DNA from 4 places in the Cupriavidus sp. PET2-C1 genome. Region 4 is predicted to be linked to each of the others. Evidence: predicted binding sites of a transcription regulator. Region 4 holds the regulator's gene; each other region holds the start of a gene.
What was found. The regulator FNR, encoded in region 4, switches genes on or off when oxygen is low (the NO sensors DNR and NnrR bind a similar motif). The targets are predictions, from matches to a motif close to TTGATNNNNATCAA.
Positions count from the first base shown of each region.

Region 1 (7,211 bases), 2.1 Mb from region 4:
TGCGCCCGTGCCGCAGGCCAGGGTTTCGCCGGCCCCGCGCTCGAACACGCGCAGGCGGATCGTGTGGCGCTCCACCACCTGCATGAAGCCGGCGTTGACGCGGTTGGGGAAGCTCGCGTGGTGCTCGATGATGGGGCCGTCCTGCAGCACCGGGAACGCCTCGGTGTTGTCCACCACCTGCACCGCGTGGGGGTTGCCCATCGAGACTGCCGAAATCCACCCGGTGCGGCCGTTTACTTCCAGTCCGTACAGCGTATCGCGGCCTTCGGCCTTGGTCGGCAGGCCTTCGGGACGGAACGGCACGCGGGCCGGTTCGAGTTCCGGCGCACCCATGTCGACCGTGACCTGGCCGTCGTCCTGCAGCGTCAAGGTGATCACGCCGTTCATCACCTGCACGCGCACCGAGCGCTTGTCGGTCAGGCCGTGGTCGGTGACGAAGCGCACGAAGCAGCGCGCGCCATTGCCGCAGTGCTCCACCTCGCCGCCGTCGGCGTTGAAGATGCGGTAGCGAAAGTCGACGTCGTCCCGGGTGGGCTTCTCGACCACCAGGATCTGGTCGGCGCCCACGCCGAAATGCCGGCTGGCGAGCGCGCGCCACTGCGCCGGGGTCAGGTTCAGGGTCTGGTGGATGCCGTCAAGCACGACAAAGTCGTTGCCGGCGCCGTGCATCTTGGTGAACTGGAGTTTCATAGTGCGATTGTAGTCGGGCCGTCCGGCGCTTGCTGGCGGCGTGTCGAGGGTGGCGCGGGCTGCATGTTTGCCTGGCGATGCCGCCGCCGCGCCCACGTGGTCAGTAGTTTTCGCGCTCGCCGTCGGGGCGGTGCTTGAAGCGCTTGTGCACCCAGTAATACTCAGTCACGCGGGGGCGGATGCAGTCTTCGAAGAAGGCATTCATGCGCCGGGTGTCTTCGGTCACGCTGTCGCCGGGGTAGTTTTCCCAAGCCGGCAGGATACGCAGCACGTAGCCCTGGTAGTCGGGCAGCATCTCGGTATAGATCGGCACAACCTTGGCCCCCGTCAGCCGCGCCAGGCGGGAAACCGAGGTCAGGGTCAGGGCCTCCACGCCAAAGAACGGGATGTACTCCGAGTCGCGCTCGCCGAAGTCCATGTCGGCGATCAGCTGCAGGGCCTCGCCCTTGCGCAGGCAGCGGATGATGTCGCGCGCGCTGTCGTTGCGGGCAATCATCTTGGCGCCGAAGCGGCCGCGCGCGTGCTTGAGGAACCCGTCGAACAGGTCGTTCTTCTGCTTGGTGTAGAGCGACGCGCCGGAGCGTTTGACGTGCTCGCGCAGGTGGATGGTGAGGCGGATCGCGCCAGCTTCGACGCCGGAGAGATGCAGCGTGACGAGGATGTGGGGCGTGCCGTCCAGCGCCACCAGGTTGGCCTGGTCGTCGATCTGGACCCAGCGGCGCATCTGCGCCTCGCTGCCGGTCCAGAAGATGCCGCGTTCGGCAAAGCTGCGAAAGACGGTGCGGAAGGTCTGCCGCGAGAGCGTTTCGATCTCGGCGTCGGTCCGCTCGGGAAAGCACAGGCGCAGGTTGGTCTGCACCACGCGGCGCCGGCTGCTGGGAATGAGATAGAGCAGGCTGCCCAGGCCTTCGCCGAAGCGTGCCACGAGCGGATAGGGAAGCTTGCCCAGCACGGTCAGCAGGCCGATGCCAAGCCAGGTCAAAAGACGGCTCATCGTTGGTCGTTGGAGAGAGAGTCGGGTGCCGGTGCCGGCACCTCCAGGGGGTTGCGCGAGGCGTTGGCGGCGGGCGCGCGAGGTGGCTCCGCGGGCGGCAACTCAGCGCCACCCGGATGCTTGTAGCGGTTGTAGCCCCACAGGTACTGCGTCGGGCATGCCTTCACCAGCTTCTCGACGGCCGCGTTGATCACCGCGACGGCTTCGGCCTGGTCATCGGGCAGCGGGTCCTGGATGATCTGCATATGGCCGAGGTAGCCGGCGCCGCGCGGCAGGCGCTCGGCAAAAATCACCGCGATAGGCGCGCCCGTGAGCTGCTGCAGGCGCTGCACCAGCGTCATGGTGTAGGCCGGCTTGCCGAAGAACGGCGCCCAGGCGCCTTCGCCGCCGGTCGGGACCTGGTCGGGCAGGATGCCGATGGCCTCGCCCCGCTTGAGTGCCTTGACCAGCATGCGCACGCCGCGCGGCTGCGCTGGTGCCATGGCCAGGTTAGGGCGCGTGCGCATCTTGACGATCCAGTCGCGCAGCCAGGCCTGGTGCGGCGGCTTGTACAAGGCCGTGACCGGATGCCGCAGGGCAAATGCCTGTGGAAGCACTTCGAAGCAGCCCAGGTGCGGCACCAGGATGATCAGCCCGCGGCCCTGTGCCATCAGCTTGTCGAGTTCCGGCCAGAGCCGGTCGGCAAAGCCGTACATGCGCGCCTCGGGATTGCGCCGGCTCCAGAAATAGGGCATTTCCAGGATCATGCGGCCCGTCGAGCGGGCCGCCTGCGCCACCATCGCTTCGCTGGCGTCAGGGTAGGCATGGCGAAGGTTTTCCCTTAGCCGCGTGCCATAACGTCCCGGCAGGCGTGCCGCCAGCAATCCGAGCGCACCGCCAATGGCGTGCAGCCAAGAGAGCGGCAAGCGGGAAATCAGCCAGAACAGGAAGGTCATTGAATTGCGATAGCGGCCCGGCGGGCCGGGTAGGTCATTAATGTTTTGCCGGGCGCTGCCGTTAGTGGGCAATCAAAATGAATCTGGTGTTGTTACGGGCCCACCGTACGGCTTGCATTGCCTGCAGGCTCGCGCCAGGCCGGAGCCGCGTCGCCGATTGGCTGGCGCGGCCTGGCCGCGACAGCAATCCGGTATTTGGCAGGTGTGCCAGATAACCGGGGTGCTGCAGCGTAGCTTGCAGGCGCGTATAATAGCGCGTATCGCCGAGTTAACTGACAACTTGCGGGGCGATACCGTTCTACCGGAACGGCATGAAAATACCGCTAAAGCGTCGCCGCCCGGGCTTAGAGGTTGGCGCGCAATAGCCAAACCTGGAGAAAAGTTCGTGGCAAACGACTTCTTGTTCACTTCGGAATCCGTCTCCGAAGGCCATCCCGATAAGGTCGCCGACCAAATTTCCGATGCTGTCCTCGATGCCATCCTGGCCCAGGACAAGTACGCGCGCGTGGCCGCTGAAACGCTGTGCAACACCGGCCTGGTTGTCCTGGCCGGGGAAATCACCACGACTGCCAACGTCGACTACATCCAAGTTGCGCGCGACACCATCAAGCGCATCGGCTACGACAACACCGAATACGGCATCGACTACAAGGGCTGTGCAGTGCTGGTCGCTTACGACAAGCAATCGCCTGACATCGCCCAGGGCGTGGACCGCGCCTCCGACGACTACCTGAACCAGGGCGCCGGCGACCAAGGCCTGATGTTTGGCTACGCCTGCGATGAAACGCCGGAGCTGATGCCTTTCCCGATCTACTATTCGCACCGCCTGGTCGAGCGCCAGTCGCAACTGCGCCGCGATGGCCGCCTGCCCTGGCTGCGTCCGGACGCTAAGTCGCAGGTGACCGTGCGTTACGTTGACGGCCGCCCGCACAGCGTGGATACCGTGGTGCTGTCGACCCAGCATTCGCCGGATATCACCCAGGCGCAGATCCGCGAAGCCGTGATCGAGGAAATCATCAAGCCGGTGCTGCCGGCCGAGATGCTCAAGGACACCAAGTACCTGGTGAACCCGACCGGCCGCTTCGTCATCGGCGGCCCGCAGGGCGATTGCGGCCTGACCGGCCGCAAGATCATCGTCGATACCTATGGCGGCGCTTCGCCCCACGGCGGCGGTGCTTTCTCTGGCAAGGATCCGTCCAAGGTCGACCGCTCGGCAGCCTATGCTGCCCGCTATGTCGCCAAGAACGTGGTTGCCGCCGGCCTGGCGCGCCAGTGCCAGGTGCAGGTCAGCTACGCCATCGGCGTGGCACGCCCGATCAACGTGACGGTGTACACCGAAGGCACGGGCAAGATCTCCGACGAGGCGATCGCCGCGCTGGTGCAAGACCATTTCGACCTGCGCCCGAAGGGCATCGTGCAGATGCTTGACCTGCTGCGCCCGATCTACGAGAAGACCGCTGCGTATGGCCACTTTGGCCGCGAAGAGCCGGAATTCTCGTGGGAAGCAACCGACAAGGTCGCGCTGCTGCGCGCTGCTGCCGGCCTGTAAGGCTGCCGCGAACCTCGCATCCGAAAAGCACCGCCCAACACCGCCTTCGGGCGGTGTTTTTTTTCGCGCTCGCGGTGGCATTCCTGGCTTGCCACGGCCTTGTCCTGGATCAAGCGGGGCAGGGCAGGGCGTGGCGCGCCATGGCCGCGAGGGTAGAATCGCGGGATGGCAAGGCGGCCCGGCGAGTGGCGCTTTGTTCGCCTGCCGCGGTGCGCGCATGCGCGCCCAAGACCGCCGGAGCCCGCATACCGAGGATGCCCAATGTCACTTGATTCGACCCTTACCCCTACGCCCACCCCCGCCACTGCGCCCGGGGCGGCCGCGCCCGCGTTCAACCTGATCCGGCCCCAGCCCTATACCGAGTGGGCTCCGCAGCTCGATGCCGGCACCAAGGCAGGGTTGCGCCGCGAACTGGAGCAGGGCGCCGTGCTGTTCTTCCCCCAGCTGCGCTTCCAGTTCGAGCCTGGCGAGGCGCGTTTCCTGGACAGCCGCTGGTCGGACGGCAAGTCAAAGAACATCAACCTGCGCGCCAACGACCAGGCCGTGCGCGGTGCGACGGGCGGCGAGCAGGACCTGAAAGACCTGTACGTGCTGATTCGCCGCTATGCCGAGTACAGCGAGAAGCTGGTGCTCAGCCTGTTCCCTGAATATGGCCCGCATATGGTGCGCGCCGGCACCTCGCTGCGCCCGAGCGAGATCGCCGGGCGGCCGGTGAGCTGGCGCAAGGACGACACGCGGCTGCATGTGGATTCCTTCCCGTCCAACCCGATGCTGGGCCAGCGGCTGCTGCGCGTATTCCACAACATTGACCCGCAGGCGCCGCGCGTGTGGCGGGTGGGCGAGCCGTTTGGCGATTTCGCCAAGCGTTTCGTGCCGAAGACCAAGGGCATGTGGCCGGGGCAGGCGCGGGTGATGGAGATGCTGCACATCACCAAGCGCCGGCGCTCGGAGTACGACCATCGGATGCTGCAGCTGCACGATCTTGCGAAGGCCGACCTGGAGTATCAGGCCAATGTGCCGCAGCAGGAATTTCAGTTCCCGCCCGGGTCGACCTGGATCGTATTCAGCGACCAGGTGCTGCATGCGGCTATGCGGGGCCGGGCCATGATGGAGCAGACTTACTACCTGTCGCCAAAAGCGATCTCAGACCATACGCATTCGCCCGAGGCCGTGCTGGCGAGGATGCTGGGGCGGCCAATGGTGGTGGGCTGAGGTTTGGTTTGAGCTGCGGGGCGGGTGGTAGTTACGCCGTTGTGCTGTACCAGACCAAGGGCTCCGCTTCCAGTGGCTCCTAGCTAAGCCACCCCTCTCCCCGGCCCTCTCCCCCTGAGGGGAGTGGGAGAGACAGACCTCGTCATCGCGCGCGGCTTTGGCCTGTTCGGCGGCTTTGTTCAGCGCCGCAGGTTTTCCCTGCCATTCAGCGCATCAGCAGCTTGATCATCGTTTCAAAGCGCTTGCCATAGGGTGGCTTCAGCAGCCCCGCGCCATTGATGCCGGATTGGTGGAAGATCGGCTTGAGCTTGGAGAAAGTCTCAAAGCCCGCCTGGCCGTGATATGCGCCCATGCCGCTGGGGCCCACGCCGCCGAAGGGGAGGTCTTCCTGGGCGATATGCAGCAGCGTTTCGTTGATGCTGACGCCACCCGCCACGGTTTGCGCCATGACGTGGTCGATCGTGCGGCGGTCTTTCTCGAACAGGTAGAGCGCCAGCGGGCGTGGGCGGGCGTTGATGTAGCCGATCGCCTCTTCCAGCGTACGGTAGGTCACCAGCGGAAGCACCGGGCCGAAGATTTCCTCGCGCATCACCGTGGCGTCGGCGGGGACATCCAGCAACAGCACCGGCGCGAGGCGGCGGCGCTCCGGGTCCGATGGCAGCTGTGACAGCGGCACCACGCGCGCCCCGGCGCGGGCGGCGTCGCTCACCATGCTGTCCAGCCGCGCGAAGTGCCTCGGGCTGATGATGGTGGTGTAGTCGGGGTTGCCGGCATGGCCCGGCTGGCCCGGCAGGTCTGGATAGAGGCGGGCGGCGCAGGCGCGGGCGGCTTCGACGAAGGGCTCGCGCAGGGCCTCGGGCAGCAGCACATAGTCTGGCGCGATGCAGGTCTGGCCGGCGTTGAGCAGCTTGCCCACCAGGATGCGTTCGACCGCGCGTTCCAGGTCGGCGCCGGGGCCGACGATGGCCGGCGATTTGCCGCCCAGTTCCAGCGTGACCGGCGTGAGGTTGGCGGCCGCCGCACGCATCACATGGTGGCCGACCTGGGTCGAGCCGGTGAACAGCAGATGGTCGAAGGGCAGGGCGGAAAAAGCGCTCGCTACTTCCGCGTCGCCATTGATCACCGTGATCTCGTCGGGGGCGAAGGCCTGTTGTGCCAGGCGCGCGAACAACGCGGCGAAGCGCGGCGTGTACTCGGAGAGCTTGACCATGGCGCGGTTGCCCGCGACCAGCGCGCCCACCAGCGGGCCCACGGTCAGGTAGAGCGGGTAGTTCCACGGCACCACGATGCCGATCACGCCCAGCGGCTGCGGCATCAGCCGCGACGTGGCGGGCTTGAACCACAGCCCGGTGCGCACGCGCCGCACCCGCATCCAGCGCTTGCCATGACGCAGCGCATCGTCGATCCCGGCCACGCTGGGAAAAGCTTCGAGCAGTGCGGTTTCCTGGCGCGGGCGGTTGCCGAAATCGGCGCTGATGGCTTGCGAGATCTCGTCCATGTGCCCGGTCACCAGTTTGCGCAGGCGCCGCAGCCGGTCGGCGCGCACGGCCCAGGCCGGGGCCTGGTCGCGGCGCGAGGCGGCGCGCATGGCGTCGAATACGGATGAAATCTCGGGCACTTCTCTCATGTTGCGCTCTCCTTGGGGCCGTGCGCTGCCCTTGGCGCGCGCGGCGTTTAGATCCCCGCACCATATGCCACGCGGCGGCGCCTGACAATGGACGCCGGCCACTAGCCGCGCGCTTCAAACAACCGTATTCACCGACCCTCCTTCGCCCTTTCCAGTGCCCTGGCAAAGCCCTACACTGATTTCGCGGCATGCTTTCGGCGTGCC
Region 1 is NZ_CM137259.1:305,896-313,106, forward strand. Features, by position in the region: gene dapF (diaminopimelate epimerase) at 1-690, opposite strand, end outside; gene ACX12D_RS01420 (lipid A biosynthesis lauroyl acyltransferase) at 791-1,684, opposite strand; gene ACX12D_RS01425 (lysophospholipid acyltransferase family protein) at 1,681-2,619, opposite strand; gene metK (methionine adenosyltransferase) at 3,005-4,168, shown strand; gene ACX12D_RS01435 (Kdo hydroxylase family protein) at 4,430-5,380, shown strand; gene ACX12D_RS01440 (coniferyl aldehyde dehydrogenase) at 5,586-7,007, opposite strand.
Region 1: a site for FNR is predicted at 4,268-4,281, ahead of ACX12D_RS01435 (Kdo hydroxylase family protein). Genes of this name have one in related genera too.

Region 2 (7,211 bases), on a different replicon from region 4:
GGGCGGACCGCCTTTTTGCCACCGGAAAGCCATTTCAAGCCAGGATGGCAATCATACCGGGCATCGGCAAAGGACGTTCGCCCCCGCCCGGCCCACGCTTTGGTCAGTCCACCGTGGCGCCCGTATCGCGCACGATCTTCCCGAGCTTGGTGGTTTCGCTGCGGATCAGCATGCCGAAGGCTTCCGGCGTGCCGCCCACCACCGGTGTGCCGATGGCTTCCCAGCGCTTGCGGAACTCCGGATCGGCAAAGATCGTGTTGATGGTGCTGTTGAGCTTGAGCACGATCTCGCGCGGCGTCGCTGCCGGCACGGCAATGCCATGCCAGGCAACGAACTCAAACCCCGGCAGGCCGGCTTCCGCCAGCGTGGGCACGTCCGGCAAGGCCGGCACGCGCGCCTTGGTGGTGACCGCCAGCGGCCGCAGCTTGCCACCCTTGATGTACGGCAGCGAGCTGGCCAGGATATCGAACATGACGGGCACCTGGGCACCCAGCACATCGTTGAGCGCCGGGCCAGCGCCCTTGTAGCCGATATGCTGCATCTTGGTGCCGGCTGCGGTATTGAAGAGCTCGCCGACCAGGTGCTGCGGCGTGCCGTTGCCCGCGGACGCGAAGCTGTAGTCGCCCGGCTTGCTGCTGGCCGCGGCAATCAATGCCTTCACGTCCTTGAGCGGGCTGGACGGATGCACTTCCAGCACAAGCGGGAACGCGGATATCTGGATCACCGGCGCGAGGTCTTTCTGCGGGTTGAACGGCAAGCCCTTGTACAGCGTGGGGTTGACGGCCATCGGCCCGCTTGCCGCGAGCAGGATGGTGTAGCCGTCGGGCGCGGACTTGGCGACCGCGTCGGTGCCGATATTGCCGCCGGCGCCGGCGCGGTTTTCCACCACCACCGGAATATTGAAGCGCGCCTGCAAGCTGGCCTGCAGCAGCCGCGCCATCAGGTCGGTCGGGCCGCCCGGCGGATATGGCACCACGAAACGGATTGGCTTGGCCGGATAGGCATCGGCGGCGAGCGCCGCGCCCTGCATGTCGATGATGCCGGTGATGCCGGCGGCCAGCATGGCTGCACAGGCAACAGCCCGTTTATTTTCCATCTTTGTCTCCCCTCGCTTAGGTCAGGTCCGATGCCTTCGCTTCTTTTACGCAGGAGAGCGCGCACAACCTTGGGTTCAGCCGCGCGCCGCGTCCTGGTGAGCGCGAGTATATGGGGCTGCCTTCATGGCGGGAATCCGCATTTACCGATCTATTGATCGCGGCGCCAGATCAATGCAGGCGCAATACGAAAGCGCGGCCGCCGTCATGCCGCGCCTGCGCGCGCCGGGTCCTCAGCCTGGCGCTGCGGCACGCGCACCGGGTCGACATGGGTCATCACATTGAGCACGTCCTGAATCTGCATGGCGGCGAGGCGCGCCTCCACCGCAATACGGTGCCCCGCCTCGACCGTCATGGCGCCATCGATCTCCAGGTGCACATCGACCAGGATCGCGTCGCCCATCTTGCGGGTCTTCAGGTCATGCAGGCCCAGCACGCCGGGCGTGGCCAGCATGGCCTGGCGAATCGCCTCGATGCTCTGCGCATCCACGGCACGGTCCATCAGGTCATGCAGGGCGTCCCAGGAGAACTTCCAGCCCATCCTGGTCACCATCAGGCCGACCACCAGGGCGGCCACAGGGTCGAGCATGTGGTAGCCAAGCAGGTTGCCGCCGATGCCCACGGCAACCACCAGCGACGATGCCGCGTCCGAGCGCGCATGCCATGCGTTGGCAACCAGCATGCTGGAGCGCACGCGCTCGGCCACGGCAAGCATGTAGCGGAACAACGATTCCTTTGCCGCCAGCGCGCCCAATGCCACCCACAGCGCGACCCCCTTGACCGGCTGGATCAACTCGGGATGCTCCAGCTTTTGCACAGCCGACCACAGCATGCCGACGCCGACCGCGAGCAGCAGCAGGCCGATCGCTAGCGAAGCGGCGGTCTCGAAACGCTGGTGGCCGTATTGGTGGTCGGCATCCGCGCCTTTGCGGCTATGGTGGCTGGCAAACAGCACGACAAAGTCCGAGACCAGGTCGGAAAGCGAGTGAATGGCATCCGCGATCAACGCCTGGGAGCCTGCCGCCACGCCCGCCACCAACTGCATGCAGGTCAGCAGGATATTCACGGCCACGCTCACCCAGGTGCTGCGCCGCGCCGCCCGGGCCCTGGCCGGCGTTTCTACCTCGGCCTCGTCAATGACCTCATCAGATTGCATCGATGGATAACTCCTGTTGCCCGGCAAACGTCCGGCTACCGTCTGGCTACCGTCCGATTCATGCCCAATTAGCGCCCGGTGAATGCCTTGCCGGGTAAAGCGCGGCCGCGTCCGAGCCATTCCAGCCACTCGAACAGCGCCATTCCGGCCAGCATGGCCAGCACAAAGACTGCGCCTTGCCATGCGCCCGCGCCCAGCAGCACCAGCGCCGGCCCCGGGCAGATCCCCGCCAGCCCCCAGCCCACACCGAACAACAGGCTACCACCAAGCAAGCGCCGGTCAATCCGGCGCGACACCGGCAGCTGCATGGGCAAGTCCAGCAGCGAGACGGCACGCCGCCGGGCGATGCCGAACGCCACCACGCCCACCGCGATCGCGCCGCCCATCACCAGCGCCAGCGAGGGATCCCAGCGCCCGGCAAGGTCGAGGAATCCGAGCACCTTCTCTGGATTGGCCATGCCGGCCAGGATCAGCCCGAGGCCAAACACCAGGCCAGAGGCCAGCGAGATCAGCAAGGAAGAAAGACGGTTCATGTCGCTCCTCACGCGCCGAGCAGGTGCCGTGCGACAAAGACCGTCGCAAAACCGGCCCCCATAAAGGCCGCGGTGGCCGCCAGCGAGCGTGGCGAGAGCCGCGACAGCCCGCAAACGCCATGCCCACTAGTGCAGCCCGCGCCGTAGCGGGTACCCAATCCCACCAGCAAGCCAGCCACGGCCAGCAGGCCGGCGCCGGCATGGACCCGGATCTCCGGCAGCGCGCCGAACAGGCGCCAGAGCAGCGGCGCCGCCAGCAGGCCAAGCACAAAGGCGATACGCCAGCCGGCTTCCGCGCGCGTTGGCCGCAGCAGGCCACCAACGATGCCGCTGATGCCCGCGATGCGCCCGTTGAGCAGCACGAGCGCGGCGGCGGCCAGTCCAATGAGCAGGCCCCCGCTCAGCGCGGACCAGGGCGTGAAGTGTGTCCAGTCAATGGTCATTGCCAGTGGCTCCTTCATTCAGTGGGGCAATACAGGGCGTAAAGCGTTTCGAGCACGGCCAGCACCCGCGCATCGGCAACCGCGTAAAAAATCCGCTTGCCGTCGCGCCGCGTGTTGACCAGCCCTTCCGCGCGCAGCACACCGAGTTGTTGCGACAAGGTGGGTTGGTGGATGCCGAGCAGCGCTTCGAGCTCGCCCACCGACATCTCGCCCTGGCTGAGCTGGCAAAGCAGCAGCAGCCTGTCTTCATTGGCGAGGGCGCGCAACATGGCGGTGGCGTCGCCCGCGGCGGCGCGCATCGTGTCCAGGCTCAGGGAGGGAGAAGCCGCTTGCATGGGTTCGGCATAGGCCGGGCGAGACCCCGGCCTGCTAATCAATATACGGCCGAATATTATATCAAAAAGTATATTGATGCCAGTCCAGACCGACCCTCAATGCGACATCAACACCGGAATGCCGGCGCGGCGCATCAGGGTGCGGGTGGTGCCGCCAGTGACCAGTTCACGCAACCGGGCGTGCCCATAACCACCCGCCACCAGCAGGTCGGCCTGCAAGTGCCGCACCGCATCCAGCAATAGCTCGCCGATCCCTTGGCTGCCTTGCACGGCGTGCATGATGCTGGTGATGCCCTGGCGCGCCAGGTGATCGCGCAGGCCGGCGTGCGCACCGGGCACATCGGGCATGCCGTGGGCCGCCGAGCCGTCATGCGTGCTGGACGCCGCCACCACGGTGACACGCTTGGCCAGGCGCAGCAGGGGCATCGCATCGGCCACGGCCCGGGCGGCTTCCCGCCCACCATCCCATGCAATGGCAACATGCTCGCAGGGCAAATGCCGCACGCCCGGCGGCACCAGCAGCACCGGGCGGCCAGCGTTGAGCAACACATATTCCGGGGTCTGCGCCACCAGCACGGGAATGGTTTCCGGCCCGGGCAAGCGGGCCAGGACGACCACGTCCGCCACCCGCCCTTGCTGGACCAGCGCCCAGCCCACGTCGTCCTCGATGACCCGGTGGGTGAACCCCACGCCGGGCGCCGCTTCGCGCATGGCCCGATGAAATGCAGCGCTGGCTTCGGCGCCCTGCGCCAGCAACTGGCGCCGGGCCAGTTCCGCGTAGTATCCCGCCTCGTCGCCCGCGCCCCGGAACGGCTCCAGCCGCATGCCGGTGGCCGTCACCCCGATCACATGGCCGGCCGAGCGCTGCGCCAGTTCCGCAGCCAGGTTGACGCGATCCGCACAGCCGGGGTCGGCACCGAGCTCGACCAGCACGGTCTTGAAATCCATGATGTTTTCCCTCCGGTCTGGAGACCTCTGCACACAGTTGCAGACGTTTTTCCGAGTATCCGAAAATGGACTCTACTCCGTGCGCGGGGCAGCGCAAGCGGGCAATGCGGGCGAATTGCGGCAGATCAATGCCGGGAGCCTACCCCGCGCGGCCGGCGCGCGCGGCTAGGCAAGCGGCGGCGGCTCGATCTGGCTGGCCATTGGCGCCAGCGCACGGATCAGCATGATGCTCATATCGGTGAACGCCAGCGTGCAACTGGCCAGCGTGCCACGCCAGTCCGCATCGGCCAGCGTCAGGTTCTCCCAGACCTCGACCGGATGCTCGGGCGGCACGCCCTGCGCCACCAGCCAGGCGGCGATATCGCTGGGCATGAAATCCCACGGGCGCGGAATCACGATGGCGTTGCGCTGGTCCGCCAGCACGTGCACCAGATGGCGCTTGAAGGGCGCTAGGTCTCCGCGCCGGTGAAAGGTCAGGAAGGTGGTCTCGTCAAAGCAAACCTTGCCGCGCGCGGCCAGCACCTGGGCCGAAGAGATGCCGGGCACGGTATCCACCGGATGGCCGCATGCCCGCTCGACCCGCTCCAGGTACTGGAATCCGCTGAAATGCATGTCGCCCATGAACAGCACCACGCAGCGCCGGCCGCCATGGTGCTCGGCGGCAACCCAGGCGAGCCGTTCCACCTGGTCCTGGTATCCCATGGTGACCACCTGGGCCGCCGGCGGCACCAGCGGCCGGATGACGTCGATGACCGTGTCGAAGCCGGCCACGATGTCGGCGCCACGGATCAGGTCCGCCACGCCGTGGGTCAGGAAGTCGAGGTGCCCGGGGCCAACGCCGGCGCAGATGATCATGAAGAGTCCCGGTTCGATCGATGCAAATGGGGACGGCGCGCGCATCGCCCCGTCAAGACAGGGCGCGATTATGCCAAGCCATCGGCGCGCGAGGCGGGCGCCGGGGGCTGCCTCGCACAAAAAAAAGTACTTCAGGATCCATCCATGGATGCCGATACCTGCTTCAGAGCCGAGTCAATGTCCCGCGAGCCCTACCGGGCAAGGCAGGCATTCTCGGTCGTTAGCGACGTTTACCTCACTCATGCCAGATAGAGACAAAGCGCTCAGCATAGCCGACCCCCATCAGTTGTTCCGCAATTCGCTCGAGCAAGCCACCGATGCCGTCTTCATCCTGAACACGGACAACAAGGTGATCTTCCTGAACGCTGCTGCGGAGGCGCTCTATGGCGCATCCCGTACGCAGGTCTTCGGCATGAACGTGGAGGCGCTCGTGCAAAAGCTGCCGGATACCGGCGCGCAGCGCGGCCAGCCCTTGCCCGCCGTCCGGATCCTGAGGCCGGATGGCGAATTTCGCGTTGGCCATGTCGCGGAATCCAGCACCCGCCTGGGCGACGTTACGCTGCGCACGCTGCTGGTCAAGGTGCCCAGCCACCAGGATGCCAGCCGCGACGATCACCCTTTGCTATCGGTCATCGCCGACGAGATCGACAGCGCCGTGCTGGTGGTCGATGCCGACTGGCACATCGTGTACGCCAACGCCGGGCTCACGCGCATGCTGGGCTACAAGCCCAGCGAACTGACGGGCAAGACCCCGCGCGAGATACTGGCCGGCGAGTTCACCGATCCCGGCGTGATGCAACGCTTGCATGCCCAGCGCTCCTCCCCGGGCGGCGAGCGCCACGAGGCCCTGGTGTATGCGCGCAACGGCAGCGCGCTCTGGGTCTGCGCCACCGTCCGCCATCTGGTCAGCGCGACCGGCGACCGGCATCACGCCATCGTCATCCTCTCCGACATCACCCAGCAGCGGACCTACGAGATGCTGCAGCGAAAGGTCCTGCAAGCCATGGTGATGGAGCAGCCGCTGCCCGCCGTGATGGAGTTGATCTGCGAAGAAGTACAACGCGTGGCGCCCTCCGTGATCGCGTCCGTGCTGCGGGTCGACGCCGATGGGCGCATGCACCCGCTGGCCGCGCCCGGCCTGCCGCCCGAGTATTCGGCCGCGCTGGACAGCCTCGTCATCGGGCCGTCCGTGGGTTCCTGCGGCACGGCCGCCTGGCTGGGCGAGCCGGTAATGGTCAGCGATATTGCCAACGATCCGCTATGGGCGGATTTTCGCGATCTTGCCCTGCCCCTCGGCCTGGCGGCATGCTGGTCCTACCCCATCAAGGCAAGCGATGGCCGCGTGCTTGCCACGCTGGCCTTCTACTGCCGCACCGTCCGCCAGCCCGACGCCTTCCACCAGCAACTGGCCGAGGTATGCGCCTCGCTGTGCAAGCTCGCGTTCGAGCGCGAGGAAGCCGCCGAGCGGATCCTGCAGCTCGACCACTACGACTCACTGACCGGCTTGCCCAACCGCAGCCTGCTGCAGATGCAGGCCAGCACCCTGCTGCTCGCGGCGCGCTCGGCCGGCACCACGCTCAGCGTGCTGTTCGTCGACCTGGACCGCTTCAAGCATATCAACGACTCGCTCGGCCACGTCGGCGGCGACAAGCTGCTGCGCGAGGTTGCGCAACGCCTTAGCGCGCACGCCGGGGATACCGCGCTGGTGGCGCGGCTGTCGGGCGACGAATTCGCGCTGGTGCTGCCCGACAGCGACCGCACTCAGACCATTGCGGCGGGCAAGCGCATCCTGGCCGCGCTGCGCCAGCCGCTGCGCATCGACCACGCCAGCATTGCCCCCTCGGCCA
Region 2 is NZ_CM137260.1:1,264,606-1,271,816, forward strand. Features, by position in the region: gene ACX12D_RS25670 (Bug family tripartite tricarboxylate transporter substrate binding protein) at 104-1,063, opposite strand; gene ACX12D_RS25675 (cation diffusion facilitator family transporter) at 1,300-2,250, opposite strand; gene ACX12D_RS25680 (DUF6691 family protein) at 2,319-2,783, opposite strand; gene ACX12D_RS25685 (YeeE/YedE family protein) at 2,792-3,226, opposite strand; gene ACX12D_RS25690 (metalloregulator ArsR/SmtB family transcription factor) at 3,241-3,561, opposite strand; gene ACX12D_RS25695 (universal stress protein) at 3,658-4,509, opposite strand; gene ACX12D_RS25700 (cobalt-precorrin-7 (C(5))-methyltransferase) at 4,675-5,364, opposite strand; gene ACX12D_RS25705 (sensor domain-containing protein) at 5,606-7,211, shown strand, end outside.
Region 2: a site for FNR is predicted at 4,625-4,638, ahead of ACX12D_RS25695 (universal stress protein). Genes of this name have one in related genera too.

Region 3 (7,211 bases), 1.6 Mb from region 4:
TGCTGCCCTGGTCGTAGCCGCTGTAGCTGCCGCCGGCATCGCAATGCCAGATGCTGGCCAGCGCGCCGGCCACGGGCGTGCAGCCGCGGTCGGTGTCCACCACGCGCAGCCGGAGCCGCAGCAACTGGCCCGGCCGGCCATCGCGGATATCGCTGCGCACCAGCGCCTGGTCGATATAGAACGGGCCCTCGGTCAGGGCCGGCGTGAGCAGGCAGGCGGCAGGTTGCGCGGCGGCGTCGCCCGCCAGCCCGATCAACCCGGCACCGAGTGATCCTCCCAGTACACCACCGAGGAAGCGGCGGCGGCTGCCGCTAGCTGCGATCGGGCCTGCGAGGTCGAGGGGCTTACTGGGCATCTGGCGCTCCTTGTTGGTGAAGCCCCGCAGCGCCGGGTACGCCGAATGGGCCGTTCGCGCCGAAGGCGCAGGGCATGGGCGCCGGTCCACGGCCGGGCATGGCGCCTGCCATGGCACCGGGGAAAGGGTGGGGGCCGGGGCCGAATGCGCCCCGCGGCGCACCCGCCAGGCGGCCCTCCGGCATGTCGCGCAGGCGTTTGCGCTGGCCGGCATCCAGGCTTTCTTCAAATGCGATCCAGCGATCGCGCGCAGCGCGGCGATCCTTGTCGAGCGCGTCGTGCAGGCGGTCTTCCCGCTCCGCGCGGGCGCGCAGCGACGACTCGGGCCCCTCTGGCTGGCCGGGGCCGCCTCCTTCGCGGATAAAGCGCGCCTGCAGTTCCAGCGCGTGCGCATGCGCTTCCCGCGCCGCGTCCAGGGCGGCTTGCCATAGGGTGGCCTGGGCGGGCGTGAGCGCCAGCGCTTCGCGCAGCGATGCGGGTGCCGCCGGGCGGCCGTGGCCGGCAATTGTCTGCGGGCTGGTCTGCAGCGCGTGCGCCGGCAGCGTCAAGGCGCTGGCGCCGCACAGCACGGCAAGGGACAACAAGGAGCGGATGCGGGGCAGCAAGGCTTGGGGCTGGGTCACAAGGATTCTCCATGGAGGTCATGCGGGGAGAGGCCCGGGATTGCCAACGTGATGCCGATGGTTTCAAGCATAGCGGGGGCGCCGGGCTGCCGTGGCCTGCCGGTCAGGAACTGGCACGCACAAAAGCGGCGGGATAACGACATGCCATAGTAGAAAGGCCCGCCCGCTGTTGCTTGAGCGCTTGGTCAGCGCGCGGAAGCAATGCCGTACAAAGCGGGCCGCCGGGCGCGCCGCTTTGTATCAAGCCCGGTACAAAGCGGCCACACCCTGCCTATCAGGCCGCCGCGCCGGGCTGGTAGAGTGAATCCCTGGCGGCGGCGGCTTGCCGGGCCGCCCTGATCGGCCCCGCCAATCCGCAGCAATACCGGCCTGCCGGCGCACCAACCTGCCGCGAACGACGCGGCGAACCGCTGCAAAGCACGACGAAACCCGATGGACCATTCTCCCGCCTCGCCCCTTCATTTGCTGATCGTCGACGACGATCCGCAGATCCGCTCCATGCTGGCCGAGTACCTATCCACCTTTGGCATCGAAGCCGACGGCGCCGAAGGCGGCGCCGCCATGCGCGCCGCCATGGCCACGCGCGACTACGACCTGGTGGTGCTCGACCTCTCCTTGCGTGGCGAAAACGGCCTGACGCTGTGCCGCGAGATCCGCGAGCGCAGCGATCTGCCGGTGATCATGCTCACCGCGCGCACCGAGCTGGCCGACCGCGTGGTCGGGCTGGAGGTGGGCGCCGACGACTACGTCACCAAGCCCTTCGAGATGCGCGAGCTGGTGGCGCGCATCCACACCGTGCTGCGCCGTGCCCGGGGCGGCGGCGTGAAGCGCCCGGCGGTGCCGGGCGGCCATGAACTGCGCTTTGGCAGCTGGCGCCTGAACACCACGCTGCGCCAGCTGGTGGATGGCGAGGAAACCGTGGTGCCGTTGTCCAATGCGGAATTCCGGCTGCTGCTGGCGTTCATCGAGCATCCGAACCGCGTGCTGGATCGCGAGCTGCTGATCAACCAGGCGCGCGGCCGCGATCTCGATGTCTTCGATCGCAGCATCGACCTGCTGGTTTCGCGCCTGCGCCAGAAGCTGCGCGACGATCCGCGCGACCCGACGCTGATCCGTACCGTCCGAGGCGAGGGCTATGTCTTCACCGGCGCCGTCGAAGCCTGAGCGCGCGGGCTGGGTGGCCCGCCACGACTCCATGTTCATCCGGCTGTTCCTGGTGATGGCCGCGATCATGCTGGCCGTGCACCTGCTCGGCGTCACGGTCATCGAGAGCGTGTTCCCGCGCCCGGGGCATACCGGGTTCACCTTCGTCCCCGGCGACGATATGCCGCCGCCCCCGCCTCCGGGTGAAGAGGGGCAGCGGGGCGCGTTCCCGCCGCCGCCGGATGCCGAGGCGCGCGCGGACAACGGCCAGGGCACAGCTGAGGCTCCAGTGCCGCCACGCCGCCCGCGCCGGGTCCATGGCCTCGGGCCGCCCCGCCTCGGGCTGCTGTTCCAGCTCGCTGCCATCGTGGCTGCCTCGTGGGTGGGCGCGCGTCTGCTGGCCAGGCCCGTCCAGCGCCTGGCCAGCAGTGCCGGCCAGCTGGCGCAGGATGTGCATGCCCCGCCGCTGGACGAAGACAGCGGTCCGGCCGAGGCCCGCGCCGCGGCCAAGGCCTTCAACCACATGCAGCAGCGCATCCGCACCCAGCTGGCGCAGCAATCGCGCTTCCTGGCTGCCGTGTCTCACGACTTGCGCACTCCGCTTACCCGCATGAGCCTGCGCATCGAAGGCGTCGACGACAACCAGGTCCGCTATCGCCTGCGCCAGGACCTGGCGGAGATGAACGGTCTGATCGATGCCACCCTGTATTACCTGCGCGAGCGTGACGGCGCCGCCGCGCCGCGCCAGCGGGTGGATGTGCATGCCTTGCTGCAGGCCGTGGTGGACGACGCCACGGAGATCGGCCAGGACGTCACCCTGTCCGGCGACGCCGAGCCACTGCTGGCCTATCCGGCCGAACTGCGCCGGGCCGTGGTCAACCTGGTCGAGAACGCGCACCGCTACGGCGGCAGCGCGCGCATCGAACTGTCCGACAGCGCCGAGCGGGTGGTGATCGATGTGTGCGACGACGGCCCCGGCATTCCGCCGGAGGAAATGGCACGCGTGCTGGAGCCGTTCTACCGGCTCGAATCCTCGCGCAACCGTGCCACCGGCGGGGTCGGCATGGGCCTGTCGATCGCCGCGGATATCGTTTCGCGCCACGGCGGCGAGCTCAGCCTGGCCAACCGGGCGGAAGGCGGCCTGCGGGTGCGCATCGTGCTGCCGCGCGCCTGAGCCGCGGGCGGCCCGGTGCCAGCGCTGCCGCTTACCGTGCCGTGCCGCCACCCATCGCCGCGAGCTGCACATACTGCGAGCCGCGCGAGCCGTGCGTGAAATCCAGCACGAAATCGCCCACGTCGACGCGGGCTTGCAGCGCGCGCCGCAGGTCCGCCGGGGTGGTCCCGCGCGGCGCGGCCAGCGCCGTGCGCACCAGCCAGGCCGCGCCGATATAGCCGGCCAGCGTGGCCGGCGAGGGGGGCTCGTCCAGGAACTGCTTCATCCGGCTCACGTGCTCCTTGACCACGCGCAGGGTCAGGTCCTGCGGCCCCGGGGCGATCTGCGTCAGCACGATGCCGCCGGTGTAGCCGGCGCCAAGAATCTCGCGTGCCGCCAGCGAGTTGACCGCCGACAAGCCCACCAGGAAGCCATACCAGCCCCGCGCCGCCAGTGCGCGGCCAAGATTGCCGTAGGCCAGCGTATCGCCCGCCACGATCACCGCGGCGGGGCGCGCGGCCGCGATGCGTAGCGCCACCGCGCTGGCGTCGCTGCCCCTGCCTGCATCCAGCGTGAGTGCCTGCAGTCCCGCCTCCTGCTCGGCCTGGCGCCGCCAGGGCGTGCCGCTGGCCAGGCTGCCGGCCGCGAAATCCGGCACCACGGCCAGCACCAGCTGCTTGAGGCCATAGCTGCGCAACTGCCGGATGGCCGCATCCAGCTCGCTGCGGTAGTCGGCCCGCGTGTACCAGACGTGATCCGCCGCGAGCGACAGCCCCGACAACGGCGCCACGATCTGCACGCCGCGCCGGGCCAGCTCGGGCGAGGCGGCCAGCACCGGCAGCAGGGCATCGCTGGGGCCGAACAGCAATTCAGCCCGCTCCCCGTCGACCAGCGACAGCGCCTGCGCGGTGGCCGCGCGCGGATCGGCTTCGACCTCGCGCACCACATGCACCACGCGCGGTTCGCGCGCGCCGGCGTTGGCCGCATCGAACATCACTTTGGCCCCCGCCAGGTAGTCGCGCGCCAGATCGGCCTGGGCGCCGCCCCGGTCCACCAGGTGGCCGATCACCAGCGGGCGACGCGGCGGCGCCTGCGCCAGCAAGGAGGCGGGCGCCAGCATGGCGCTGCCAAGTGCGGCCAGGACCCGGCGGCGCGGCGGCCGTGCGGGGTTGGCGATCAGGGAAGAAGCGTGCATGGGAATCCGCCAGGCCAGGTGCAGAGCAATTGCAGGAATTGCAGGAATCGCAGGAATCGCAGGAATTGCATGATTGGGGGAGAGCGCCGCGCAGCCTATACGGCCCAGGTGACGCTGGCATGACGCCGGGCATGTTCCGGTGCGTGGCGCGCAGCATGTCATGGGCCGCGGCTTGACCCCGGTCAACGCGGGCGCGGGCGGCGCGCCCTACGATGGGCCATCGAATCCACGACAAAGGCCGCCCCATGGCTGCGACTGCCCCCGCCCCGTTTCCCGACGCAATGCCCGTCCCCATTGCCGTATCGAGCCAATCCCGCACCTGCTCCGGCAATTGCGGCGCCGCCTGCACCGGCAAGCCGGCGGGACGGAGCGCGGCAGCGCCCGACCGGCATGCCTTGTCGGACTTTCGCGCGCTGGCGGGCCGCATGGATATCAACGGCCCGCGCTACACCTCATACCCGACGGCGGACCGCTTCCACGGCGGCTTCGGCGCGCGGGACTACCAGCAGGCGCTGGCCGATTGCGCTGCAAGCGCCACCCACGCCGCCAACACGGCCAAAGCCGCCGCGCCGCTCTCGCTGTACGTGCACGTGCCGTTTTGCGAGAACATCTGCTACTACTGCGGCTGCAACAAGATCATCACCAAGGACCACCGCCGCAGCGCACGCTACGTGGACTACCTGGCGCGCGAGATGGCACTGGTGGCGCAGCAGCTCGGCACGCGGCGCGAGGTGGTGCAGTCGCACTGGGGCGGCGGCACGCCGACCTTCCTCGATCCCGCCGAGATGCGCCGTGTCATGGACGCGCTGCACCAGCACTTTCACCTGCTGCCCGAGGGCGAGCACTCGATCGAGATCGACCCGCGCCGCATCGGCGACGCGCAGATGGCGCTGCTCGCGGAACTCGGCTTCAACCGCATCAGCCTGGGCGTGCAGGATTTCGACGCCGAGGTCCAGCGCGCCATCCACCGCGTGCAATCGCTGGCAGAGACGCAGGCGGTCGTCGACGCCGCGCGCCGGCTGGGTTTCCGCTCGGTCAGCATGGACCTGATCTACGGCCTGCCGCACCAGACCACGGCGCGTTTTGCCGCCACCGTGGAACAGGTGCTGGCGATGCGCCCGGACCGGCTCTCGGTGTACAGCTACGCGCACCTGCCGCACGTGTTCAAGCCGCAGCGGCGCATCGACGAAAGCGCACTGCCGGCCGCCGCCGAAAAACTCGACATCCTGGTCGGCACGATCGAGCAGTTGACCGGCGCGGGCTATGTCTACATTGGCATGGACCACTTCGCGCTGCCGGACGACGCACTCGCCGTGGCCCAGCGCGAGGGCCGGCTGCAGCGCAACTTCCAGGGCTATTCCACCCATGCCGGCCATGACCAGCTCGGCTTCGGCGTTTCGTCAATCGGCGCGGTGGCGGGCCGTTACGTGCAGAACGCCCGCACGCTCGATGACTACTACAGTGGCCTCGACGCCGGCGTGCTGCCGGTGATGCGCGGCTTCGCCATGCGCGACGAAGATCACTTGCGGCGCGATGTGATTGGCGCGCTGATGTGCAATGGCGTGTTGGAGATGGCGGCGGTCGAAGCGCGCCACGGCATCGATTTTGCCGTGCACTTCGCGCACGAGCTTGCGGAGCTGGCGAGGCTGGCCGAAGACGGGCTGGTGCGCTGTGAGCCTGGCCGCATCGAGGTGACTCCGCTGGGGCGTTTGCTGGTGCGCCGCCTGGCCATGGTGTTCGACGGCTTCCTGCGCGAGGATGCCCGGCGCACGGAGCCCGCTGCCGTCCGGAGCGCTGATGCGGGTACGCCTTTGCCGATGCCAACGCGCTACTCGCGCGTGGTCTGAGCCACACCGGAAAGCAAAAAGCCCGCGGCATGCCGCGGGCTTTTTTGTTGAGAGCTGCTTGCGCTTACTTCGAAGCGTTGGCCATGTAGTCCACTGCGGCCATCACGTCGCCGTCGGGGCCGGCGTAGCCGCCCTTCGGCGGCATCACGCCCTTGCCCTTCAGGGCGAAGGCGTGCACGGCGTCCATGCCTTCCTTCAGGCGCGGCGCCCAGGCTGCCTTGTCGCCGAACTTCGGCGCACCGGCAACACCGGCTGCGTGGCAGGCGGCGCAGACTTGTTCGTAGACCTTCTTGCCCACTTCGGCGGAAGCCGGCGCTGCTGCTGCAGCAGCAGCCGGTGCTGCGGCTGCAGGTGCCGCTGCGGGAGCGGCCGGCGCAGCGGCTGCGGCAGGCGCAGCGGCCTCCGAGGCAGCAGCCGTAGCCGGAGCGGCGGCGGGCGCGGCGGGTTCCGGGAACTTGGCGCCACCGGCGTCGGCCATGTAGACCACGGCGCGGCCGAGTTCGTAATCGGAGTAATCGTCGGCGGTGGTGCCGGCGCGGGCTTGCATGGCGCCCTTGCCATGCAGCACGGAGTTCAGCAGGCCGGCAAAGCCCTGGCCGATACGCGGAGCCCAGTCACCGGCGGTGCCGTACTTGGGCGCGCCGGCAGCACCGGTGGCGTGGCAGGCAGCGCAGACTTCCTTATAGACCTGCTCGCCCGTCTTGTAGACGCGCGGTGCGTTCGGGTCCTTCAGTTCGAGCGAGGCGACCGGCTTGATGCGGTCATTGACAGCTTCCACGGTAGCGGTAGAACCCGCGCCTTCCTTGGCACCGTGTCCGACAAAGTTGACTAGCAGGATGATCACGATGATTGGCACCAGGAAGGCGGCAATCACCACAGCGATCAGCTGCTTGGGG
Region 3 is NZ_CM137259.1:4,186,958-4,194,168, reverse strand. Features, by position in the region: gene ACX12D_RS19060 (intradiol ring-cleavage dioxygenase) at 1-355, opposite strand, end outside; gene ACX12D_RS19055 (hypothetical protein) at 345-977, opposite strand; gene ACX12D_RS19050 (response regulator) at 1,410-2,141, shown strand; gene ACX12D_RS19045 (ATP-binding protein) at 2,113-3,294, shown strand; gene ACX12D_RS19040 (ABC transporter substrate-binding protein) at 3,326-4,468, opposite strand; gene hemN (oxygen-independent coproporphyrinogen III oxidase) at 4,714-6,315, shown strand; gene ACX12D_RS19030 (c-type cytochrome) at 6,380-7,211, opposite strand, start outside.
Region 3: a site for FNR is predicted at 4,641-4,654, ahead of hemN (oxygen-independent coproporphyrinogen III oxidase). Genes of this name have one in related genera too.

Region 4 (7,211 bases):
ACAGGGCGGCTCTGGAAACGCCAGCCACTGGCCAGTGCCACGAGTTCCACGCCGCGCTGCTCCCAGTCGCGGCGCAGCTCTTCGAGCAGCACGCGAATGGTGTCGGCACCGACGTCGTCGGCAAACAGCCGGCGCAAGTCATTGACGCGCAAGGGTTCCTGCGCGCAGATCAGCGCGGTCTCGAGGACGATCTTCGCCTCTTGGGTATTCATGTTGATTGCGTGCAGCCTGTCTTTGCACCTGCGCCCCGGTTGATCCCGGGCGCACTGGAGATTGCGGGTTCAGCGGTAGGGATTGCCACCGCCATCTGGCCGCGCAGCCAACCGCATGCTTGATGCATGCCAGCCGTGCGCCTTCTTTTATTGCATCGGGTGCCGGACCTGACCGGCAGGAGATCGCCCGGCCACCGGCTTTATCTGCCAGTCGACGGAGCCCTTGCGTCGCGCCTTCCCCCTGATGTGGCGGACCTGTCCGGCGCGGCGTCTATCATCGAACGCGCCGGGTGCAAGAAAATACGGATATCGGGCCTGCTGGCCTATTTCACCCCGCCCTGCCGTAGCTGGTCTTTTGAACCGAATCTTGTGAACCGGACGGCGGATGGGGAACGGTCCCTGGCGCTGATGCCTGCCTGGGTGTTCCTGGCATGCATCCCTGAGCAGCGGATGCTACCTGACGATGCCACGATGAAGTACGCTGCGCGATATCGCTGTTCTTGCGATTGTATGGCATTCCCTGGCAAACCTGCAACCGATTCGCACAGCTACCTCAGCGAGGAAGTGACAGATGCACCACGAAACAGCGCTTCAGAAGACCAGACAGAATCCATGCGCGGCAAGCGTCTCAGGCAAAAGCAGCGCGCGCGCCACCCCGGCCAAGCCAAAGGCCACCACTGCAAGGCCAGCGCCAGCCCGCAACGCCGGGCGCCGCGAAAGCTGCCTGAGATAGCCGGACAGGCCCGAGATCACCAACAGATTCGGCAGGGTGCCCAGGCCAAACACGGCCATCACCAGCGCGCCCGACGCGGCATTGCCGGCCAGCAATGCCATGGCAAGGGCGCCGTACACCATGCCGCACGGGACCAGCCCCCAGGCTAGCCCCATGCCGTAGCGGCGCAGCAACCGGCCCTGCCCCTGCACCCGGGCCACAGCCGGCAAGCGCACCCCGACGGCGCCAAGGCCGCGCAGCAAGCCGCCCGCGCCACGGGCGGCGAGCCGCTCCAGCCAACCCGTACCCATGGTGCGCCCGCGCAACATCCACAAGCCCGACAACACCAGCATCACACTGCCGATCCCAAACAGCCAGCGCTGCAGCGGCAGGTACTGTGCCTTCCAGACGCCAGCACCAAGGGCGCCCAGCAAGGCCCCCAGCACCGCATACATGCTAAGCCGCCCGGCATGCATGACAAGCAGTTCCAGCAACCAATGGCCGGGACGCCGCAGCACCGTGGCAGGCACGCGCGCAACGCCGCCCTGCTCCGCCGCCAGCGCGATCCCGCCGCACATGGCGGCGCAGTGCACGCCGCCCAGCAAAGCCAGGGTAAATACGCTGATAAGCACGCCTATGGTCAACTTCTCCTCCCAATCACACAATCGCAACGCCCGGCGCGGTAAAATGCGTCGAACGCGCCCCCGCAGCTCCAAGAGGCGCTATCAACATGAGGCCTTGCGCCCGCGCACACCAGCGCGCTCGCACAACATGACGACGGGCACGGCAAGCCGCGCTGCACAGATAGCGCACTGCCGCAAGACCCGCGCGCCAGGCCGATGTGGATGGCGCTTCCAATCGACGACTCTCAACGTCAAGCTCTCAACTCAATGCGCCCGCCACATCGCGCTTGATTGACTGCGCTAAACCGACAGGCCCCAATTGCTCACCACCATTCCTATTACCGAGATGTCGCCCCGCTGCTCCACTTGCTCGCTCGGCCAGCTCTGCCTGCCCGTCGGCATGTCGCAGCAGGACCTCGAAAAGATGGATACGCTGGTCCAGGACCGGGTGCGCGTACGCAAGGGCGAAACCCTGTACCGCCTCGGCGATCCTCTCACCGCCGTCTACGCGATCCGCTTCGGCACGCTCAAGACCCACCTGACAATGGAAGACGGCCGCTCGCAGATCACGGGCTTCCACCTTCCCGGCGAAGTCGTCGGCCTTGACGGCCTCGGCGAGATGCAGCACGCGTCGGATGCCACCGCGCTGGAAGATACCGAAGTCTGCGTGGTGCGCTTCGGCGATCTCCAGACGTTGTCCAACGTCCTGCCTTCCCTGCAGCATCAGTTCATGCGCCTGATGAGCAAGGAGATCTCGCAGGACCAGGTCATGTTGATCACGCTCGGATCGATGCGCGCCGAGGAGCGGCTTGCCGCTTTCCTGATCAACCTGTCCGAGCGCTTGTCCGCGCGCGGCTATTCGGCCTCCGAATTCGTGCTGCGCATGAGCCGCGAGGAAATCGGCAGCTACCTGGGGCTCAAGCTCGAAACCGTCAGCCGCCTGTTCTCGCGCTTTGCGGAAGCCGGCCTGATCCAGATCCGCCAGCGCCACGTCAAGCTGGTCGACATGGTGGGGATCAAGCAGATCGTCAACAAATCCTGCTGACGTGCTCGTCGCGGGCCGCCCTCGCCCGCCGCGGCACGCCGCGATGCCGCGCCTGCTGGCCTGAACCGGCAAGGCGCGCATCGCAATCACTCCAGCTCGTCCGTGTCCGCCAGCCGCGTGGGCATGGTGTACAGCGTCAAGCCGCTCGACAGCGCGCACAGCACCCACGCGATCAGGAAGCCCACGGTGTAGACCGCCTCCCGCGATGCCTCGACCGGCTGGCCGAAGAAGCGCAGGTCACCGGGATCGACCATGGAGAATACCAGCGCGGTGGTCAGCCCGGCGACCAGGAAAGCGGGCCACAGCACCCACATCAGCCAGCGTAGTCTCATGATCACCTCGCTTGCGCCGCGACCGGCGCTGCCTGGCGTGCCGCGCTGCCCGCCTTCTCGACCACCAGGCCGTGGCGCGCCACCCCTTCCTCAATGGGTGGATCCGGGTGGGTCATAGCCAGCCAGATCGTGACCCCGCAGGCCACCATGGCCACGAACGGCCCACTCATCAGCAGCCACGGCCATGGCTCCTTCCACCAGGGATTGCTTTGCTGCGTCATCTGGCCTCCTCCTCTAGATCTAGATCGCGTATGTTGCGTACGGATTGGTGCATCCAGCGTCCCCGCCGCCTCATAGATTGCGCGGCACGATAAAGCTGGTGCTCTGTCGAATCTCTGCGCCATGGCTGCCCGCGCCCTCGTCGGGCACCGCGGTGACCGTGACCTCGATCTTGTGCGTGCCCTGCGCCGCGGCCTCGATCGGCACGCGCACCCGGATGGGAATCAGGCGATTGGACGTGGGTTCCAGGTTGCCGGCAGCGTGATCATATTCCACGGCCAGGCCCTTGAGCTCGCCGCTGCCCGCGCTGACGGCGACGCGCATCGGCGCCTCGGTCGTGTTGATCAGCTGCAGCCGGTACACGTTCTCGATCCAGCGCCCTTCCACCTCACGCCCCAGCGCGCCGCGGTCGCGGATGATATCGACCTTGAGCGGCGTGCGCATGGCCAGCGAGGCCATGAAGCCGGCGACCAGCGCCAGCCAGATCACCGAGTAGATCACCGTGCGCGGCCGCACCAGGCGCTTGCGCGCCACGGTCTCGGAGAGCGCGCTGCGCATGGCGTTCTCGGACGTATAGCGGATCAGCCCGCGCGGGTAGGCCATCTTGTCCATGACCTGGTTGCAGGCGTCGATACACGCGCCGCAGCCAATGCAGTCGTACTGCAGGCCATCCCGGATATCGATGCCAGTGGGACAGACCTGCACGCAGATGCTGCAATTCACGCACGAGCCCAGCCCGGCGGCCTTGTGGTCCGCCTTGCGCGAGCGGCTGCCGCGCGGTTCGCCGCGGCCCACGTCATAGGTGACCACATAGGTGTCGCGATCCACCATCACGCTCTGGAAGCGCGCATACGGGCACATGTACTTGCAGACCTGCTCGCGCATGAAGCCGGCGTTGCCCCAGGTGGCAAACGAGTAAAACAGCATCCAGAACGTCTGCCACGGGCCCAGCGAGAGGCTCAGCACCTGCGCGCCGAGCGTGCGAATGGGCGAGAAATAGCCGACGAAGGTAAAGCCCGTCCATAGCGCGATCACGATCCAGAGCGTGTGCTTGGTGGCCTTCAGGCGCAGCTTGCGCGCGCTCCAAGGATCGCCGTCCAGGCGGATGCGGGCAAAGCGGTCGCCTTCCACATGCCGCTCGATCCACATGAAGATCTCGGTGTACACCGTCTGCGGACACGCGTAGCCGCAGAACAGCCGCCCCGCGATCGCCGTGAAGAGAAACAGCGACACCGCGGAGATCACCAGCAGCACGGCAAGGTAGATCACGTCCTGGGGCCACAGCACCAGGCCGAATATATAGAACTTGCGCGCGCCGAGATCGAACAACATGGCCTGGCGGCCATTCCACTGCAGCCAGGGCATGCCATAGAAGAACAGCTGGGTCAGGACCACCATCCAGACCCGCCAGTTCGAGAACGCACCCGACACCGAGCGCGGATAGATCTTGCGGCGGACTTCGTACAGGGTCTCGTCCGACGTTTCCGCGTCCGCCGCGCCAGGCGTGGGCGCTCGCAGCGGTGCCCACGCGGCCCCGTTCCTTTGAAGCGGCTCCGGTCCGGGGGCGTTCATGAGCGAACACCCCCGCCGCGGTGCCGGCCCGGCTGACAAGCACAAGCGTGGTGGCTCATTGCTTGCCCCCCTCGCCTGCACCGCCACCGGTGTTGGACAGGCCCCAGACATAGGCCGTCAACATGCGGATACGCTCCGGCGTGAGGATTTCCTCGTGCGCCGGCATATGGTTGTTATGGCCCTTCAGGATGGCGTCGACGATGTTCGCCTCCGAGCTGCCGTACAGCCACACGCGGTCCGACAGGTTAGGCGCGCCAAGCGCCTGGTTGCCCTTGCCGGTGGAGCCATGGCAGGCCGCGCAGGTGGACTTGAACGTGCTCTCGCCGCGCGAGGCGCGGATCGGATCGTAAGACAGGCCGGACAGCGAACGCACGTATTGCGCCACGTCGCCAGCGAGCTTGCCGTCGATGGTCGAGGCGAACGACGGCATCACGCCGTTGCGGCCCTTGGTAATGGTCTGCGTGATGGTCTCGGGCTCCCCGCCGTACAGCCAGTCGTTGTCGGTCAGGTTGGGAAAGCCGTGGCTGCCGCGCGCATCGGAGCCGTGGCATTGCGCGCAGTAGTTGAGAAACAGGCGTTGCCCGATCTCGCGCGCCGCCGGGTCGGCCGCCACCTGCTTGACGTCCATCTGCATGTACTTGCCATAGACCTCGCGCTGCAGTTGCTCGGCTGCCTGGCGGTGCGCCTCCAGCTCAACCCGGCTGGAGGTCTTGAGCACGCCGGCGTAGGAACCCAGGCCGGGATACAGCACCAGGTAACCCAGGCCAAAGATGCATGCCAGCAGGAACATCCACATCCACCAGCGCGGCAACGGGTTGTTCAGCTCGCGCAGGTCGCCGTCCCACACGTGGCCGGTGTCCTCAGGGGCGCCCACAACCTTGGTGACCTTGCGCTGGGAGAACAGCAGCCACACGCACCAGACGATGCCGACCAGCGCGATGGCGGCAATGTAGTAGCTCCAGAAATCCGTGAAGAAGTCGCTCATGACTCAGTGTTCCTGCTTGGTGTTGTTTGCGCCGCCGGCATGACGCGCGACGCGGTGGCCGGCATCGGGGCGGGCGTCTTGGCATGCAGCCAGCGGCTCGTCGGGCAAGGCGAACGGCAGCATGGCCGACTCCTGGTTGGCCGCCTTGCGCCCGGACGACCAGGCCCACCAGCAGATGGCGATGAAGGCAGCCATCGAGACCACGGTGGAAAACGCGGTGAGCATTGCCATGGCTTACTCCTTGGCCGGCGTGGCCGCGGGCTGCGCGGCGGCCGCGGTATCGACCCGCACATTGCGCTTGGCGATCCCAAGCTCCTGCAGGTAAGCGACCATCGCGTCTTCCTCGGTCTTGCCGGCCAGCGTGGCAGGCGCCTGCTCGATCTCGGCGTCGGTGTACGGCACGCCAAGACGGCGCAGCGCACGCATGCGGTCGCGGACGTCATTGGTCTGCAACGGCGTTTTCTCCAGCCACGGGTAGGACGGCATCACCGATTCGGGCACCACGTCGCGCGGATTGCGCAAGTGGATGCGCTGCCAGTCATCGGAGTAGCGTCCGCCCACGCGCGCCAGGTCGGGACCAGTACGCTTGGAGCCCCACAGGAAGGGATGGTCGTAGACCGACTCGCCCGCCGTGGAGTAATGGCCATAGCGCTCGACATCGCCCTGCAACGTGCGCACCTGCTGCGAATGGCAGCCCACGCAGCCCTCGCGGATATAGATATCGCGGCCCATCAGGCGCAGCGCGGAGTACGGCTTGATCCCCGCGTCGGGCTCGGTGGTGGAGTGCTGGAAGAACAGCGGCACGATCTGGACGAGCCCGGCGATGCTGACCACCAGGATGGTGCAGAGGATCAGCCACCCGATATTCTTCTCCAGGGTCTCGTGCGTAAAGAAGCTTCGTTTTTCGGACATCGTTTCTATCCTGGAATGATCAATGGGCGGAGGCGGAAACGCTGGTCGGGATCAGTGCATCCACGGCAGGCTTGCCGATGATGGTCCTGGCCACGTTGTATGCCATCAGCAGCATGCCGGAGAGGAAGCACAAGCCACCCAGCAAGCGGATCAGGTAGAACGGGTACTTGGCCTTGACCGCTTCCACGAAAGCGTAGGTCAGCGTGCCGTCGGGCTGGGTGGCGCGCCACATCAGGCCCTCCATCACACCGGCGATCCACATCGAGGCGATGTACAGCACCACGCCGATGGTGGCGATCCAGAAATGCAGCTCGATCAGGCGCACGCTGTACATCTCCTTCTCGCCGAAGAGCCGCGGGATCAGGTAGTAGAGCGAGCCGATCGAGATCATCGCGACCCAGCCCAGCGCGCCGGAGTGCACGTGGCCAATGGTCCAGTCCGTGTAGTGCGACAACGCGTTGACGGTCTTGATCGACATCATCGAGCCCTCGAAGGTCGCCATGCCGTAGAACGACAGCGCCACCACCAGGAACTTGAGGATGGGATCGGTGCGCAGCTTGTGCCAGGCACCCGACAAGGTCATGATGCCGTTGATCATG
Region 4 is NZ_CM137259.1:2,606,828-2,614,038, forward strand. Features, by position in the region: gene scpB (SMC-Scp complex subunit ScpB) at 1-212, opposite strand, end outside; gene ACX12D_RS11795 (sulfite exporter TauE/SafE family protein) at 804-1,568, opposite strand; gene fnr (fumarate/nitrate reduction transcriptional regulator Fnr) at 1,867-2,592, shown strand; gene ACX12D_RS11805 (hypothetical protein) at 2,679-2,924, opposite strand; gene ACX12D_RS11810 (membrane protein) at 2,927-3,145, opposite strand; gene ccoG (cytochrome c oxidase accessory protein CcoG) at 3,216-4,715, opposite strand; gene ccoP (cytochrome-c oxidase, cbb3-type subunit III) at 4,771-5,700, opposite strand; partial or broken gene ACX12D_RS11825 (cbb3-type cytochrome oxidase subunit 3) at 5,776-5,931, opposite strand; gene ccoO (cytochrome-c oxidase, cbb3-type subunit II) at 5,935-6,612, opposite strand; gene ccoN (cytochrome-c oxidase, cbb3-type subunit I) at 6,632-7,211, opposite strand, start outside.